DNA from 2 places in the Streptomyces sp. SID5464 genome. Region 1 is predicted to be linked to the other one. Evidence: riboswitches for the same ligand, from Rfam matches in the RefSeq annotation. Region 1 holds a riboswitch; the other holds the start of a gene.
The links. A riboswitch is a leader RNA that binds a small molecule or an ion and turns the genes downstream of it on or off. The one in region 1 is predicted to bind S-adenosylmethionine.
Positions count from the first base shown of each region.

Region 1 (7,810 bases):
GAGATGGCCAGCCATCTCAACTTCCCGTTCTCGGCGACGAACACCACGATCCTGGTGCTCTCCTCGCTCACCTGCCAGCTCGGCGTCTTCGCAGCCGAGCGCGGTGACGTGAAGAAGCTGCGGATGTGGTTCATCGTCACCTTCGTGATGGGTGCGATCTTCATCGGCGGTCAGGTGTTCGAGTACACCGAGCTGGTCAAGGAGGCGGGCCTGTCCCTGTCCTCCGACCCGTACGGCTCGGTCTTCTACCTGACCACCGGCTTCCACGGCCTGCATGTGACGGGCGGACTCATCGCCTTCCTGCTGGTCCTGGGCCGGACCTACGCGGCCCGGAGGTTCACCCACGAGCAGGCGACCGCCGCGATCGTCGTGTCCTACTACTGGCACTTCGTCGATGTCGTCTGGATCGGCCTCTTCGCCACGATCTACATGATCAAGTAGCGGGACCGCAGCGCGCGCCCGACGAGGCACGCATCCCAGAAGCACCGACGCAGAAGATCCTGACACCGGGGTAATCCGTGAAAAAGCTCTCCGCACGACGACGCCACCCGTTGGCGGCGGTCGTCGTCCTACTCCTCGCGCTGCTCTTCAGCGGGGGGCTGTACGCCGTGTTCGCACCCACGAGCAAGGCTGAGGCCGACGAAACCGCCCAGTCCCTCACCATCGAGGAGGGCAAGAAGCTCTACTCGGTCGGCTGCGCCAGTTGCCACGGCACCGGCGGTCAGGGCACCTCCGACGGGCCGAGCCTGGTGGGCGTGGGCGCCGCCGCCGTGGACTTCCAGGTCGGCACCGGCCGTATGCCGGCCGCCACCTCCCAGGGCCCGCAGGTCCCCAAGAAGAAGAACGTCTACAGCCAGGCCGAGATCGACCAGCTCGCGGCCTACATCGCCTCGCTGGGCGCCGGCCCCGCCGTCCCGACGGAGGAGCAGTACGGCCCCCAGGGTGCCGACATCGCCAAGGGCGGTGAGCTGTTCCGCACCAACTGCGCGCAGTGCCACAACTTCACCGGCAAGGGCGGTGCGCTGACGCACGGCAAGTACGCGCCGACCCTTGAGGGTGTCGCCCCGAAGCACATCTACGAGGCCATGGAGACCGGCCCGCAGAACATGCCCTCCTTCCCCGACACCACGCTGTCGGAGAAGAACAAGAAGGACATCATCGCGTACCTGGACGCGGTCAACAGCAGCAAGTCCGAGAGCCCCGGCGGCCTCGAGCTCGGCGGCCTCGGGCCGGTCAGCGAGGGCCTGTTCGGCTGGATCTTCGGTCTCGGCGGGCTGATCGCCGTCGCCGTGTGGGTCGCCGCCCGGACCGCAAAGGCCAAGAAGTCATGAGTAGCCAAGACATTCCAGAAGAGAACCTGCCTGCTGAGCAGTCCGAGCAGTCCGCAGGACTTGACGAGCACGGGCACGGCGCGCTGAGCGCCGCGGACGAGAAGCACCCGTTCGCCGACCCGGGCCTGCCCCCCCACGAGCACCGGATCCAGGACGTCGACGAGCGGGCCGCCAAGCGGTCCGAGCGCTCGGTCGCCCTGCTGTTCACGGTGTCGATGCTGGCCACCATCGCCTTCATCGCCGCGTTCGTGGCGATCCCGGTCGACAAGTCGGTCTACATCTTCCCGCTGGGTCACATCAGCGCGCTGAACTTCGCGCTGGGTCTGACCCTCGGCATCGCGCTGTTCTGCATCGGCGCGGGCGCGGTCCACTGGGCCCGCACCCTGATGTCGGACGTGGAGATCGCCGACGAGCGGCACCCGATCGAGGCGGAGCCCGAGGTTCGCGAGAAGGTCTTCGCGGACTTCAAGCAGGGCGCCAAGGAGTCCGCGCTCGGCCGCCGCAAGCTGATCCGCAACACCATGTTCGGCGCGCTCACGCTGGTGCCGCTCTCCGGTGTCGTGCTGCTGCGCGACCTCGGCCCGCTGCCCGAGGACAAGCTGCGTCACACGCTCTGGTCCAAGGGCAAGCTGCTCGTCAACATGAACACGAACGAGCCGCTGCGTCCGTCGGACGTCGCGGTCGGCTCGCTGACCTTCGCCAAGCCCGAGGGCCTGGAGGAGCACGACCACGAGTTCCAGAACGAGATCGCCAAGGCCGCCCTGATGATCGTCCGGATCCAGCCGGAGAACATCAAGGACAAGCGCGAGCTCGAGTGGTCGCACGAGGGCATCGTCGCGTACTCGAAGATCTGCACCCACGTCGGTTGCCCGATCTCCCTGTACGAGCAGCAGACGCACCACGTGCTCTGCCCCTGCCACCAGTCCACCTTCGACCTCTCCGACGGTGCCCGAGTGATCTTCGGTCCCGCTGGTCACGCCCTGCCGCAGCTCCGCATCGGCGTGAACGACGAGGGCTACCTCGAGGCGCTCGGCGACTTCGAAGAGCCCGTCGGCCCTGCTTTCTGGGAGCGCGGATGAGCACTGCACAGACACGCCGCAAGGCGCCCGCCGGAGAGCGGGTCGCCGACTGGGCCGACGGCCGCCTGGGGATCTACTCCCTGGCCAAGGCCAACATGCGCAAGATCTTCCCGGACCACTGGTCCTTCATGCTGGGTGAGATCTGCCTCTACAGCTTCATCATCATCATCCTCACGGGTGTGTACCTGACGCTGTTCTTCCACCCGTCGATGAACGAGGTGGAGTACCACGGCAGTTACGTCCCGCTCCAGGGGCAGCTGATGTCGGAGGCGTTCGCCTCCACGCTGGACATCAGCTTCGACGTGCGCGGCGGTCTGCTCATCCGGCAGATCCACCACTGGGCGGCGATCATCTTCCTCGCCGGCATGTTCGTGCACATGATGCGCGTCTTCTTCACCGGCGCGTTCCGCAAGCCGCGCGAGATCAACTGGCTGTTCGGCTTCCTGCTGTTCGTCCTGGGCATGTTCACCGGTTTCACCGGCTACTCGCTCCCGGACGACCTGCTCTCCGGCACCGGTGTCCGCTTCACGCAGGGCGCGATCCTGTCCGTGCCGATCGTCGGCACGTACATCTCGATGTTCCTGTTCGGCGGGGAGTTCCCGGGCACCGACTTCGTCGCCCGGTTCTACTCGATCCACATCCTGCTGCTGCCGGGCATCATGCTCGGGCTCGTGGTCGGTCACCTGATCCTGGTCTTCTACCACAAGCACACGCAGTTCGCGGGTCCCGGCCGGACCAACAAGAACGTCGTCGGCATGCCGCTGCTGCCGGTCTACATGGCCAAGGCCGGGGGCTTCTTCTTCCTGGTCTTCGGTGTCATCGCGGCCCTCGCCGGCATCGCGACCGTCAACCCGATCTGGGTCCTGGGCCCCTACCGGCCCGACCAGGTGTCGACCGGAGCACAGCCCGACTGGTACATGGGCTTCGCCGAGGGTCTGGTCCGGGCGATGCCGGGCTGGGAGATCAACTTCTGGGGTCACACGCTCGTCCTCGGCGTGTTCATCCCGCTGGTCCTCTTCGGCCTGTTCCTCGGGATCATCGCCCTCTACCCGTTCATCGAGTCGTGGGTCACCGGGGACAAGCGCGAGCACCACATCCTGGACCGGCCGCGCAACGCCCCGACGCGCACCGCCTTCGGTGTCGCGTGGGTCACCGGCTACATGATCATGCTGATCGGCGGTGGCAACGACATCGTCGCCACCCACTTCCACCTGTCGATCAACGCGGTCACCTGGTTCGTCCGGATCGGGTTCTTCGCCGGGCCGGCCATCGCGTTCATCATCACCAAGCGCATCTGCCTCGGCCTCCAGCGCCGGGACAAGGAGAAGGTGCTGCACGGCCGCGAGTCGGGCATCATCAAGCGCCTGCCGCACGGTGAGTTCATCGAGGTGCACGAGCCGCTCAGCCAGGAGCAGATGTACACGCTCACGGCACACGAGCAGTACCAGCCGGTCGAGATCGGTCCGACGGTGGACGAGAACGGTGTCGAGCGCAAGGTGAAGGGCTCCGAGAAGCTCCGCGCCAAGCTCAGCGAGTCCTACTACGGCGAGGGAGCACAGATCCCGAAGCCGACCGTCGAGGAGTACCGGGAGATCACGAGCGGCCACGGCCACCACTGATCACTGCTTCGCCACGCCACGCGAAGGGCCCCGTCCGGTGTTCGGACGGGGCCCTTCGCCGTGTCCCGTGGCTGGATAGGGTGGACCTCGTTGAGACTCTCGTCCCGTAGTGCGGGACGCCTGACCCTGGAGCGGCTTATGAGCGCTGTGACCCCCGCTGGAGGCGACACCGCGGCGGGCCGCTCCTGGCCCCTGCTGTTGAACGGTCTGCTGGACCGCCGGGACCTGACCGCCGACGACACCGCGTGGGCGATGGACCTGATCATGCGCGGCGAGGCGACGGACGCCCAGATCGCCGGACTCGTGGTGGCGCTGCGGGCCAAGGGCGAGACCGTCGAGGAGATCGCCGGATTCGTCCGTGCCATGTACGAGCACGCCAACGTGATCGAGGTGCCGGGCCCGGCCGTCGACATCGTCGGCACGGGCGGCGACGGGGCGAAGACCGTCAACATCTCCACGATGTCGGCGATCGTCATCGCCGGCACCGGTGCGAAGGTCGTCAAGCACGGCAACCGCGCGGCGTCGTCGGCGTCCGGGGCGTCGGACGTGCTGGAGAAGCTCGGCGTCAATCTGGAGCTGCCGACGCACCGGGTGGCCCAGGTCGCCGAGGAGGCCGGGATCACCTTCTGCTTCGCGGCGAAGTTCCACCCGGCGATGCGCCACGCGGGCGCGGCACGCGGCCAGTTGGGCATCCGGACGATCTTCAACGTCCTCGGTCCGCTGACCAACCCCGCGAAGGTGCGGGCCCAGGCCGTCGGTGTCGCGGACCCGCGCATGGCACCGATCGTCGCGGGCGTCTTCGCCGAGCGCGGCCACTCGTCCCTGGTCTTCCGGGGTGACGACGGCCTCGACGAACTGACCACCACCGCCACGTCCAGAGTGTGGGTCGTCCGCGACGGCAAGGTGACCGAGGAGGCCTTCGACCCGCGCGACGTGGGCCTCGAACTCGTCCCCGTGGAGGCCCTGCGCGGGGCGGACGCCTCCTACAACGCGGAGGTCGCCCGCCGTCTGCTGGACGGCGAGACGGGCCCGGTCCGCGACGCGGTCCTGCTGAACTCGGCGGCGGCCCTGGTGGCCCTCGAACCCGGCCCGGGGACGCTCGCCGAGCAGATCCGCGCCGGCATGGCGAAGGCGGCCGCATCGATCGACTCCGGGGCCGCCAAGCGGACCCTGGAGCGGTGGGTGGCGGCGAGCAACGCGTAGCGCGGGGTGTCCCGCAATCCGGACGCGGGTTGCGGGACCTCGATCATTCCCGTACGTTCCTGCACAGGTCATGAGTGACAGTCATGAGGCCCCGGCCGACTGTCCGGCAACCCTCCGTCCGTGGCGGGGTGCCCCGGGTGAAGACCAGGCCGTAGGCAGCGAGGTCTACGGCAAGCGCGGACCCCTCACGAAACCAGGGGTCCTGGTCGTCGAGGAGTCTTCCGTGAGCAAGCGAATGCGCTAGGGCCGCAGAGCCCCGCCTCCGCACACCCTCTTTCTCTCCACCCCAGGTCTCTCACGGGAGTCAGCCATGTCCGTCTCCACCGTTGCCACCGCCCCGTCCATTTGTGCACCGCTGCCCGTTCTGGGACGGGATGTCACCGTTCCGCTCGTGACCGGCGGCGAGGTCACCTACGCCGCGCTCGACTACGCCGCCAGCGCCCCCGCGCTCCAGCGGGTCTGGGACGACGTCGCCGCCTACGCGCCGTACTACGGCAGCGTCCACCGCGGCGCCGGGTACCTCTCCCAGCTGTCGACCGACCTGTTCGAGAACGCCCGCCGGACGGTCGCGGAGTTCCTCGGCTGCCGGGACGACGACCAGGTCGTCTTCACCCGGTCCACCACCGACTCCCTCAACCTCCTCGCCGCCGCGCTCCCGGCCGGCTGCCAGGTCTTCGTCTTCGAGACCGAGCACCACGCCTCCCTGCTGCCCTGGCGCGACGCCCGCGTCACGTACCTCGACGCCCCGCGCAGCCCCCGCCAGGCCGTCGAGACCCTTAAGCGGGCCCTCGCCGACCGCGAGCCCCACGGGCCGGCCCTCGTCTGCGTCACCGGCGCCTCGAACGTCACCGGCGAGCTGTGGCCCGTTCGGGAACTCGCGGCGGCAGCGCACGCCCACGGCGCCCGGATCGTGCTCGACGCCGCCCAGCTGGCCCCGCACCACCCCGTGTCCGCCCGGGACCTCGACGTCGACTGGGTCGCCTTCTCCGGGCACAAGCTGTACGCGCCCTTCGGCTCCGGCGTGCTGGCCGGGCGGGCCGACTGGCTGCGCGAGGCCGACCCGTACCTCGCGGGCGGCGGCGCCAGCCGCAAGGTCACCCGGCGCACGGACGGGGGAGTGGACGTCGAGTGGCACGAGAGCGCCGCCCGTCACGAGGCCGGATCGCCCAACGTCATCGGCGCCTACGCCGTGGCCTCCGCCTGCAAGGCGCTGACGGAGGCGGGCTTCGACACCCTCGTCGCCCGCGAGCAGTACCTGGTGGGGAAGGTGCGGGACGGGCTCGCCGACGTCCCTCAGGTGCGGTTCCTGTCCCTGTTCGGGGACGACGCCCCGCGCGTCGGTGTGCTCTCCTTCGTCGTCGAGGGCTGGAACAGCTCGCACTTCGCCGCCGCGCTCTCCGCCGAGTACGGCATCGGCGTGCGGGACGGGCTGTTCTGCGCCCATCCGCTGGTGCGCACGCTGCTCGGCAACGACCCGCAGACGCAGGGCGAGTGCGGTTCACCGGAGGCGGCTCCCGGCGAGAAGTCCCTCAACGCCATCCGCGTGAGCTTCGGTGCGGGCACGCCGGACGAGCACGTGGAGCGGTTCGTGCGGGCCGTGAAGGAGCTCGTGACGGACGGGGCGCGGTGGAACTACCGCACGGAGGACGGGCGTTGCGTGCCGGACAGGTCCGCCTGAACGGCCTGGGAGGCCTCGGAGACCACGGGTAGCCGCGTACCGAGGACGATCATCCGCAGGGCGCGTTCCGTGGCGTCGGTGAGCAGTTCGCTCGCGCGGAGCAGCGCCTCGGCCAGCTCCATCGGGGCGGGCAGGATGCCGTGGCAGGCATCCACGCCCGGCACCTGGTGCGCGCCCTCGCCGAGCGTGCCGGCCAGGGCCAGGACCGGGCGGCCGTGGAGCTTGGCCCGGCGGGCCACCTCGGCGGGCACCTTGCCGCGCGGCGTCTGGTGGTCCAGGGCGCCCTCGGCGGTGACGACCAGATCGGCGCGGGCCAGCCGGGCGTCCAGGTCGAGGTGGTCCAGCAGCACGTCGAAGCGGGGGAGGAGGCGGGCGCCGAGGGCGGCGAGGCCGGCGCCCAGGCCGCCGGAGGCTCCGGTTCCGGGACCGTACCGGAGGTTGGTGTCCGGGACGGCGACGTCGCGGGTGAGGACGAAGGCCCAGTTCTCCAGTCCGGCCGACAGCTGCTCGACCTGCTCGGGCGTCGCGCCCTTCTGCGGCCCGAAGACCCGGGCCACGCCCCGTTCGCCGCACAGCACGTTGTACGGGTTGCAGGCGACGAGCAGCTCCACGTCCGCCAGCCGTGCGTCCAGGCCCCTCGGGTCGACGCGGTGCAGCCGGGTCAGCTCCCGGCCGCCGACGGGGAGTTCCTCGCCCTGTTCGTCCAGCAGCCGGGCCCCGAGCGCCTGGAGCGCGCCCGCGCCGCCGTCGGAGGTGCCCGAGTCGCCGCAGCCGACGAGGATCCGCCGGACGCCCCGGTCGAGCGCGGAGCGGATCAGCTCGCCGACGCCGTAGGTGGTGGTGGCGCCCGGGTCGCGCAGGTCGCGCGGGACGAGGGAGAGACCCGCGACCGCCGCCATC
Region 1 covers NZ_WWIQ01000034.1:2,964-10,773, forward strand. The annotation lists gene GTY47_RS19515 (heme-copper oxidase subunit III) at 1-441, shown strand, start outside; gene GTY47_RS19520 (cytochrome c) at 519-1,331, shown strand; gene GTY47_RS19525 (Rieske 2Fe-2S domain-containing protein) at 1,328-2,410, shown strand; gene GTY47_RS19530 (cytochrome bc complex cytochrome b subunit) at 2,407-4,029, shown strand; gene trpD (anthranilate phosphoribosyltransferase) at 4,168-5,232, shown strand; SAM riboswitch class IV at 5,299-5,415, shown strand; gene GTY47_RS19540 (aminotransferase class V-fold PLP-dependent enzyme) at 5,543-6,910, shown strand; gene GTY47_RS19545 (glycerate kinase) at 6,865-7,810, opposite strand, start outside.

Region 2 (7,810 bases), on a different contig from region 1:
GGAGTCGTCGAACTCGGGCACCCAGTAGCGGCGGGTGGAGGCGTGGAAGGCGTCCGCACCGGCCGCGGCGAGCGGGGTCAGGATGGCCTCCAGCTCCTCGGGCGTCTCCGCGAGGCGGGCGTCGTAGGCCTCCTGCTTCCACTGCGAGTAGCGGAAGATGACGGGGAAGTCGGCCGAGACGGTCTCGCGGACGGCCGCGACGATCTCCGCCGAGAACTTGGCACGGGCGACCGGGTCGCCGCCGTAGGCGTCGGTGCGGCGGTTGGTGCCCTCCCACAGGAACTGGTCGAGCAGGTAGCCGTGGGCGCCGTGGATCTCCACGCCGTCGAAGCCGATGCGCTCGGCGGCGGCAGCGGCCTCGGCGAACGCGCCGATGACGGCGTCGATGTCGGCCTGGGTCATGGCCTTGCCGGTGGGCTCGGTGGCGCCGATGCGCAGGCCGGAGGGGCCGACGGCCGGGGCGTCCGCGACCGGCGGCTCGCCCTGGTTGCGGACCATGCCGATGTGCCACAGCTGCGGCACGATCGTGCCGCCCGCGGCGTGCACCGCCTCGGCGACCTTCGCCCAGCCCGCGAGCTGCTCCTCGCCGTGGAACCGCGGCACCCGGTCGCTCTGCCCGGCCGACTCGTGGCCGACGTAGGTCCCCTCGGTGACGATCAGACCGACGCCGGCGGCGGCGCGGCGGGAGTAGTACGAGATGACGTCGTCGCCGGGGACACCGCCCGGGGAGAACATGCGGGTCATCGGCGCCATCGCGATCCGGTTCGGAACGGTCAGGCCGCCCAGCGATACGGGCCGGGACAGGATTTCGGCGGCGCGGGAGGCGGCGGAGGCGGCGACGGTCACGTGGGGGCTCCTCTTCGGATACCGGACAGTATGTGCATACGCATAGGACGTACGTGTCAACCATCCGGCCCCGCCCGGGCCATCCCGCCCGCGCTGTGATCCCGGACACGCCCGAGGGCGGCACCCCCTGTCGGAACAGGGAGTGCCGCCCTCGGCAAGGACGTTGATCGACCAGGTCGATCAGAAGTCCATGTCACCGCCCGGCATGCCACCGCCGGCGGGCGCGGCGGCCTTCTCCGGCTTGTCGGCGATGACGGCCTCGGTGGTGAGGAACAGCGCGGCGATGGAGGCGGCGTTCTGCAGCGCGGAACGGGTCACCTTCGCCGGGTCGATGATCCCCTCGGCGATCATGTCGACGTACTCACCGGTCGCGGCGTTCAGACCGTGGCCGACCTGGAGGTTGCGGACCTTCTCCACGACGACGCCGCCCTCGAGACCACCGTTGACGGCGATCTGCTTCAGCGGGGCCTCCAGCGCGAGCTTCACGGCGTTGGCGCCGGTCGCCTCGTCACCGTCGAGCTCCAGCTTCTCGAAGACCTGGGAGGCCTGCAGCAGGGCCACGCCACCACCGGCGACGATGCCCTCCTCGACGGCCGCCTTGGCGTTGCGCACGGCGTCCTCGATGCGGTGCTTGCGCTCCTTGAGCTCCACCTCGGTGGCGGCACCGGCCTTGATGACCGCGACACCGCCGGCGAGCTTCGCCAGGCGCTCCTGCAGCTTCTCGCGGTCGTAGTCCGAGTCGCTGTTCTCGATCTCGGCGCGGATCTGGTTGACCCGGCCCTGGACCTGGTCGGCGGAGCCGGCACCGTCGACGATGGTGGTCTCGTCCTTGGTGATGACGACCTTGCGGGCCTTGCCCAGGAGGTCGAGCGTGGCGTTCTCCAGCTTGAGGCCGACCTCCTCGGAGATCACCTCGCCGCCGGTGAGGATGCCGATGTCCTGGAGCATCGCCTTGCGACGGTCACCGAAGCCCGGAGCCTTGACGGCGACGGACTTGAAGGTGCCGCGGATCTTGTTGACGACCAGCGTCGACAGGGCCTCGCCCTCGACGTCCTCGGCGATGATCAGCAGCGGCTTGCCCGACTGCATGACCTTCTCCAGGAGCGGGAGCAGGTCCTTGACGTTGGAGATCTTGGAGTTGGCGATCAGGATGTACGGGTCGTCGAGGACGGCCTCCATACGCTCCATGTCGGTGGCGAAGTACGCCGAGATGTAGCCCTTGTCGAAGCGCATACCCTCGGTGAGCTCCAGCTCCAGACCGAAGGTCTGGGACTCCTCGACGGTGATGACGCCTTCCTTGCCGACCTTGTCCATCGCCTCGGCGATGAGCTCGCCGATCTGGGTGTCGGCGGCGGAGATGGAGGCCGTGGAGGCGATCTGCTCCTTGGTCTCGACGTCCTTCGCCTGCTCCAGCAGGGCGGCGGAGACGGCCTCGACGGCGCGCTCGATACCGCGCTTCAGGGCCATCGGGTTGGCACCGGCGGCTACGTTGCGCAGGCCTTCCTTGACCAGGGCCTGGGCGAGAACGGTCGCGGTGGTCGTACCGTCACCGGCGACGTCGTCCGTCTTCTTGGCGACTTCCTTGACCAGCTCGGCGCCGATCTTCTCGTACGGGTCCTCGAGCTCGATCTCCTTGGCGATGGAGACACCGTCGTTGGTGATCGTGGGGGCGCCCCACTTCTTCTCGAGGACGACGTTGCGGCCCTTGGGGCCGAGGGTCACCTTGACGGCGTCCGCGAGCTGGTTCATGCCGCGCTCGAGGCCGCGCCGCGCCTCCTCGTCGAACGCGATGATCTTGGCCATGTGAAGTGGTCCCTCCAGGACTGGGGGTGATTCCTTCGGACCGCGCCCGCGCCCGCGACGGACGGCTCGCCGGCCTCGTGGTTCCTTCCCCACCTGGCCTGCGGGCCTCACCGACCCGGTCCTTACGTTGTCACTCTCACCTTCAGAGTGCTAACGCAATGATTAGCACTCGGGCATGGCGAGTGCAAGCGACTCCCACGGTTCGAGCGGGTGCTCAGCCCCCGGCGAACAGCGGGCATCCGGCTCGGCCCGCAGGCCACGGGCAGCGCCGCGGCGGATCGGGCGAGCAGAGAAAAGCCTGGCCCCCGGCCCGTCGCGGCGAGACGAGAGCGACGACGCGGGCGGTCGCCCGGCGGGCGCACCCGTCACGCCGGCCGCCAACCCCCGAGCAGGCCGAAGGGCCCGCACCCCGGGGGGTGCGGGCCCTTCAGAGAAGACCGGTCGCTTGCGCTTGGTCGTGGTGCGCGTTCAGGCAGAGACGCGAACCATGTCGGCCTGCGGCCCCTTCTGGCCCTGCGAGATCTCGAACTCGACCCGCTGGCCCTCTTCCAGGGTGCGGTAGCCGTCCATCTGGATCGCACTGTAGTGGACGAAAACATCCGCACCACCGTCGACCGCGATGAAGCCGTACCCCTTCTCCGCGTTGAACCACTTGACGGTGCCCTGAGCCATGCCTAACTCCCCTATTACTGGCCCTTGCACAGATCCACACTTCGCGGACCCGGGTCAGACCTCACCCCCCACGGTTGGGGGCGTGCGCCGGAACGCGTCGACCGCGGCTGAATGTATCTGTCCAACTGCCGTCTGCAACAGGTCAATCGGACGAGAATTCTGGACGCGCAGGGTCCGGAATGTGGGGAGAATTCGCCTGAATTCAGGGCAAGTCGGGCCACACAAAAGGAACAAAAGCCGCGAAAGACGCACACACTTTGGCTACATCTTGTCGGGCGTGCGGCAGGAATTCAGGGCTCCCGATCAGGGGATCGGCGCCGTGTTCCCCAACTGTACCGCGCTCAATCACACAGAATTGCCCCCTCCGCTTCTCTCACGGAGGGGGCAATTCGCTGAACTCTCAGTAACCGCCGTTACCGAAGGTAACAATCAAGCCGGTCGACCGGTTCAGCCACCGGCGACGGCGGGGATGATCGACACACCGGCGCCGTCCGGAGTCGCCGTCTCCAGACCCTGCTCGAACCGCACGTCGTCGTCGTTGACGTACACGTTGACGAACCGGCGCAGCTTGCCCTGGTCGTCCAGCACCCGGGCGGCGATCCCGGTGTGGTTCTTCTCCAGGTCGGCGATGACCTCGCCGAGGGTCGCCCCCTCGGCGGCGACCTCGGCCTGGCCGCCGGTGTAGGTACGCAGGATGGTGGGGATGCGAACGGTGACGCTCATCGGGATGTGACCTCCGGTTTCGATTGAGCTACGGCTGGGGGCGCGCCCCCAGGGGCGCGGGGCCGGGTCGATGTGCGGCTGCGCCGCGTGGGCGCGACCAGCCCCCACCGGCCCGCAGCGAACGATGGTCAGACCAGACCGGCTTCCCGGAACGACTCCAGGTTGGGCCGAATGGTCGCGGTGAGCCCGGTCCCGGCCACCGCATCCAGCGTCTTGAGACCATCCCCGGTGTTGAGAACGACGGTGGTCTTGGCGGGGTCGAGCACCCCGTTCTCGATCAGCTTCCTGGTCACGCCCACGGTCACCCCACCCGCGGTCTCCGCGAAGACACCCTCGGTCCGGGCGAGCAGCTTGATCGCGTCAACGACCTGCTCGTCCGTCACGTCCTCCACGAAACCGCCCGTCCGCCGGGCGATGTCCAGCACGTACGGCCCGTCCGCCGGGTTGCCGATCGCCAGCGACTTGGCGATCGTGTCCGGCTTCTGCGGGCGTACGACGTCGTGCCCGGCCTTGAACGCCGTCGACACCGGCGAGCAGCCCTCGGCCTGCGCGCCGAAGATCTTGTACGGCTTGTCCTCGACCAGCCCGAGCTTGATCAGCTCCTGCAGACCCTTGTCGATCTTCGTCAGCTGCGAGCCGGAGGCGATCGGCACCACGATCTGGTCGGGCAGCTGCCAGCCCAGCTGCTCGCAGATCTCGTACGCCAGGGTCTTGGAGCCCTCGGCGTAGTACGGCCGCAGGTTGACGTTGACGAAGCCCCAGCCCTCGCCGGCCGGGTCGCCGATCAGCTCGGAGCAGAAGCGGTTCACGTCGTCGTAGTTGCCCTGGATGCCGACGAGCTCACCGCCGTAGACCGCGGCCATGACGACCTTGCCCTGCTCCAGGTCGTGCGGGATGAACACGCAGGAGCGGAAGCCGGCGCGGGCCGCCGCGGCACCCACGGCGCCGGCGAGGTTGCCGGTGGAGGAGCAGGACAGCGTGGTGAAGCCGAAGGCGCGGGCGGCCTCCAGGGCCTGGGCGACGACCCGGTCCTTGAAGGAGTGCGTCGGGTTGCCGGAGTCGTCCTTGACGAAGAGCTTGCCGGCGTCGACCCCCAGCTCGCGCGCGAGGTTGTCGGCCTTGACGAGCTTGGTCCAGCCCGGGTTGATGTTCGGCTTGGTCGCCACGTCGGCCGGGACCGGCAGCAGCGGGGCGTAGCGCCAGATGTTCGCGGGTCCCGCTTCGATCCGCTTGCGGAGTTCCTCGGTGTCGTAGGCCGAGAAGTCGTAGGCGATCTCCAGCGGGCCGAAACACTCCTCGCACGCGAAGACCGGGCCGAGGGGTACGCGGTGGCCGCACTCGCGGCAGCTCAGGGCGGCGGCGGGGCCGAGGTCTACGGTGGAGTCAGTGGTGCTTGCAACAGTCTGCACAGCCATGTGAGGCGAGGCCCTTTCTCCTCATCTTCCTCACGACGCATCTCGCCGTGAGACGGATTTGGCACCTTCCCGAGCCGGGAGCCTCGCGGAGCGGTCGACAGTGACCTACGAGTATCGGCTGGAGGGTTGCCGGGGCTTCATCGGGCCGTTTCCCTCTGCCCCTCTGGATGAGCTGTATGTGGTTGTAAACGACGGCTGACCCCGGACATGCGATGGTCATCCGCGTTGTTCAAGACTGTAACCGACGACCAGGACAGTTGAGATAGTCGTCCGAACCGCGAGATGGGTCACAGTCCGTCCCGCCGAGAGTACGCAGAGGAGCCGCCACGGTGCTGGAAGAAGTCGAGCGCTGGCTGAGCACCCGTTCCTGGTCAGCGACCGATCGCCCGCTCCACCAGATCCTGGCCGCCAAGCAGCGCTCGGGCCAGACGGTGAGTGTGGTGCTGCCCGCGCTCAACGAGGAGGAGACGGTCGGTGACATCGCCGCCGTCATCCGTCACGACCTGATGCGGCAGGTGCCGCTCGTCGACGAGCTCGTCGTCGTCGACTCGGGCTCGACCGACCGTACGTCGGAGGTGGCCGCCGCCGCGGGCGCGACGGTGGTGCACCGCGACGAGATCCTCCCGGGGATCCCGGCCGTGCCCGGCAAGGGCGAGGTGCTGTGGCGGTCGCTGCTCGTCACCCGCGGGGACATCGTCTGCTTCGTCGACGCGGACCTGAGGGACTTCTCGTCCGACTTCGTCTCCGGGATCGTGGGCCCGCTGCTCACCGACCCCGACATCGCCCTGGTGAAGGGCATGTACGACCGTCCGCTCGGCGGTGCGGCCGGGCAGGGCGGCCGGGTCACGGAGCTGATGGCCCGCCCGCTGCTGAACATGCACTGGCCGCAGCTGGCCGGCTTCGTGCAGCCGCTGGGCGGCGAGTACGCGGCCCGCCGCTCGCTGCTGGAGCAGCTGCCGTTCCCCGTCGGGTACGGCGTCGAGCTCGGGATGCTGGTCGACGCGCTGCACCTGGTGGGCCTGGACGCCCTCGCCCAGGTGGACGTCGGGGTGCGCAAGCACCGGCACCAGGACGGGCAGGCGCTGGGCCGGATGGCCGCCGCGATCTACCGCACGGCCCAGCTGCGGCTGGCCCGCGGGCATCTGATCCGGCCGTCCCTGACGCAGTTCGAGCGGGGCGGCGACGGCTTCGAGCCGCGGACGTACTCCGTGGACACCGAGGAGCGTCCGCCGATGGTGGAGATCGCCGAGTACCAGGCGCGTAGGGCGGCCTGACCGGGGTCGTTTTCGGCCGGGTGGGGCAGGGCCGTACGTTTGAGCGTTTCCGGGCCGGGCTAGGTTGAGGCGTATGGCTTCGACGTACGGTGCTGCACAGGTCCTGGTGGCGTCCAACCGCGGTCCGGTCTCGTACGCGGTGGGCGAGGACGGTTCGCTGAACGCCAAGCGGGGCGGCGGCGGGCTGGTCTCGGGGCTGTCCGCGATCGGCTCGGACGCGGACGCCCTGTGGGTGTGCTCGGCGCTGTCCGACGGCGACCGGGAGGCCGTCCGGCGGGGCGTCGGCGAGGACGGCGTGCGGATGCTGGACATCCCGGCCGACGTGCACGCGGACGCGTACAACGGCATCGCCAACTCGGTGCTGTGGTTCGTGCACCACATGCTCTACCAGACGCCCCTGGAGCCGGTCTTCGACGACGAGTTCCGGCGCCAGTGGACGTCGTACGAGACGTACAACCGGGCGTTCGCCGAGGCGCTGGCCGAGGAGGCGGCGCAGGGTGCGGCGGTGGTGGTGCAGGACTACCACCTGACGCTGGTGCCGGGCATGCTCCGCGAGCTGCGGCCGGACCTCAGGATCGGCCACTTCTCGCACACGCCGTGGGCGCCGCCCGAGTACTTCCGGATGCTGCCGGACGACGTGGCCGGGCAGGTGCTGCGCGGCATGCTCGGCGCGGACCGGCTGGGCTTCCTCACGCAGCGCTGGGCGGACGCGTTCACCGCGTGCGCCGAGCAGTTCGCCGGCGGGCTCGGGAGCACCCGGATCGGCGTGCACGGGCTGGGCGCCGACGCGGACTTCCTGCGGAAGCGGTCGCACGAGGCGGACGTCGAGGAGCGGATGGCCGCTCTCCGGGAGGAGATCGGCGAGGACCGCCGCACCATCGTCCGGGTCGACCGCACCGAGCTGTCGAAGAACATCGTGCGCGGCCTGCTGGCCTACCGCCGGCTCCTCGACTCGCACGCCGAGTGGCGCGAGCGCGTGGTGCACGTGGCCTTCGCGTATCCGTCGCGGCAGGACCTCGCGGTGTACCGGGAGTACATGGCAGAGGTGCGGCGGCTCGCGGACGAGATCAACGAGCA
Region 2 covers NZ_WWIQ01000010.1:376,731-384,540, forward strand. The annotation lists gene GTY47_RS11750 (NADH:flavin oxidoreductase) at 1-846, opposite strand, end outside; gene groL (chaperonin GroEL) at 1,027-2,649, opposite strand; gene GTY47_RS11760 (cold-shock protein) at 3,118-3,321, opposite strand; gene GTY47_RS11765 (ubiquitin-like small modifier protein 1) at 3,769-4,044, opposite strand; gene thrC (threonine synthase) at 4,173-5,459, opposite strand; SAM riboswitch class I at 5,478-5,633, opposite strand; gene GTY47_RS11775 (glucosyl-3-phosphoglycerate synthase) at 5,789-6,733, shown strand; gene GTY47_RS11780 (trehalose-6-phosphate synthase) at 6,807-7,810, shown strand, end outside.
Region 2: it holds a riboswitch for S-adenosylmethionine, as region 1 does, so the genes downstream of both, thrC (threonine synthase) here and GTY47_RS19540 (aminotransferase class V-fold PLP-dependent enzyme) in region 1, are expected to answer to the same signal.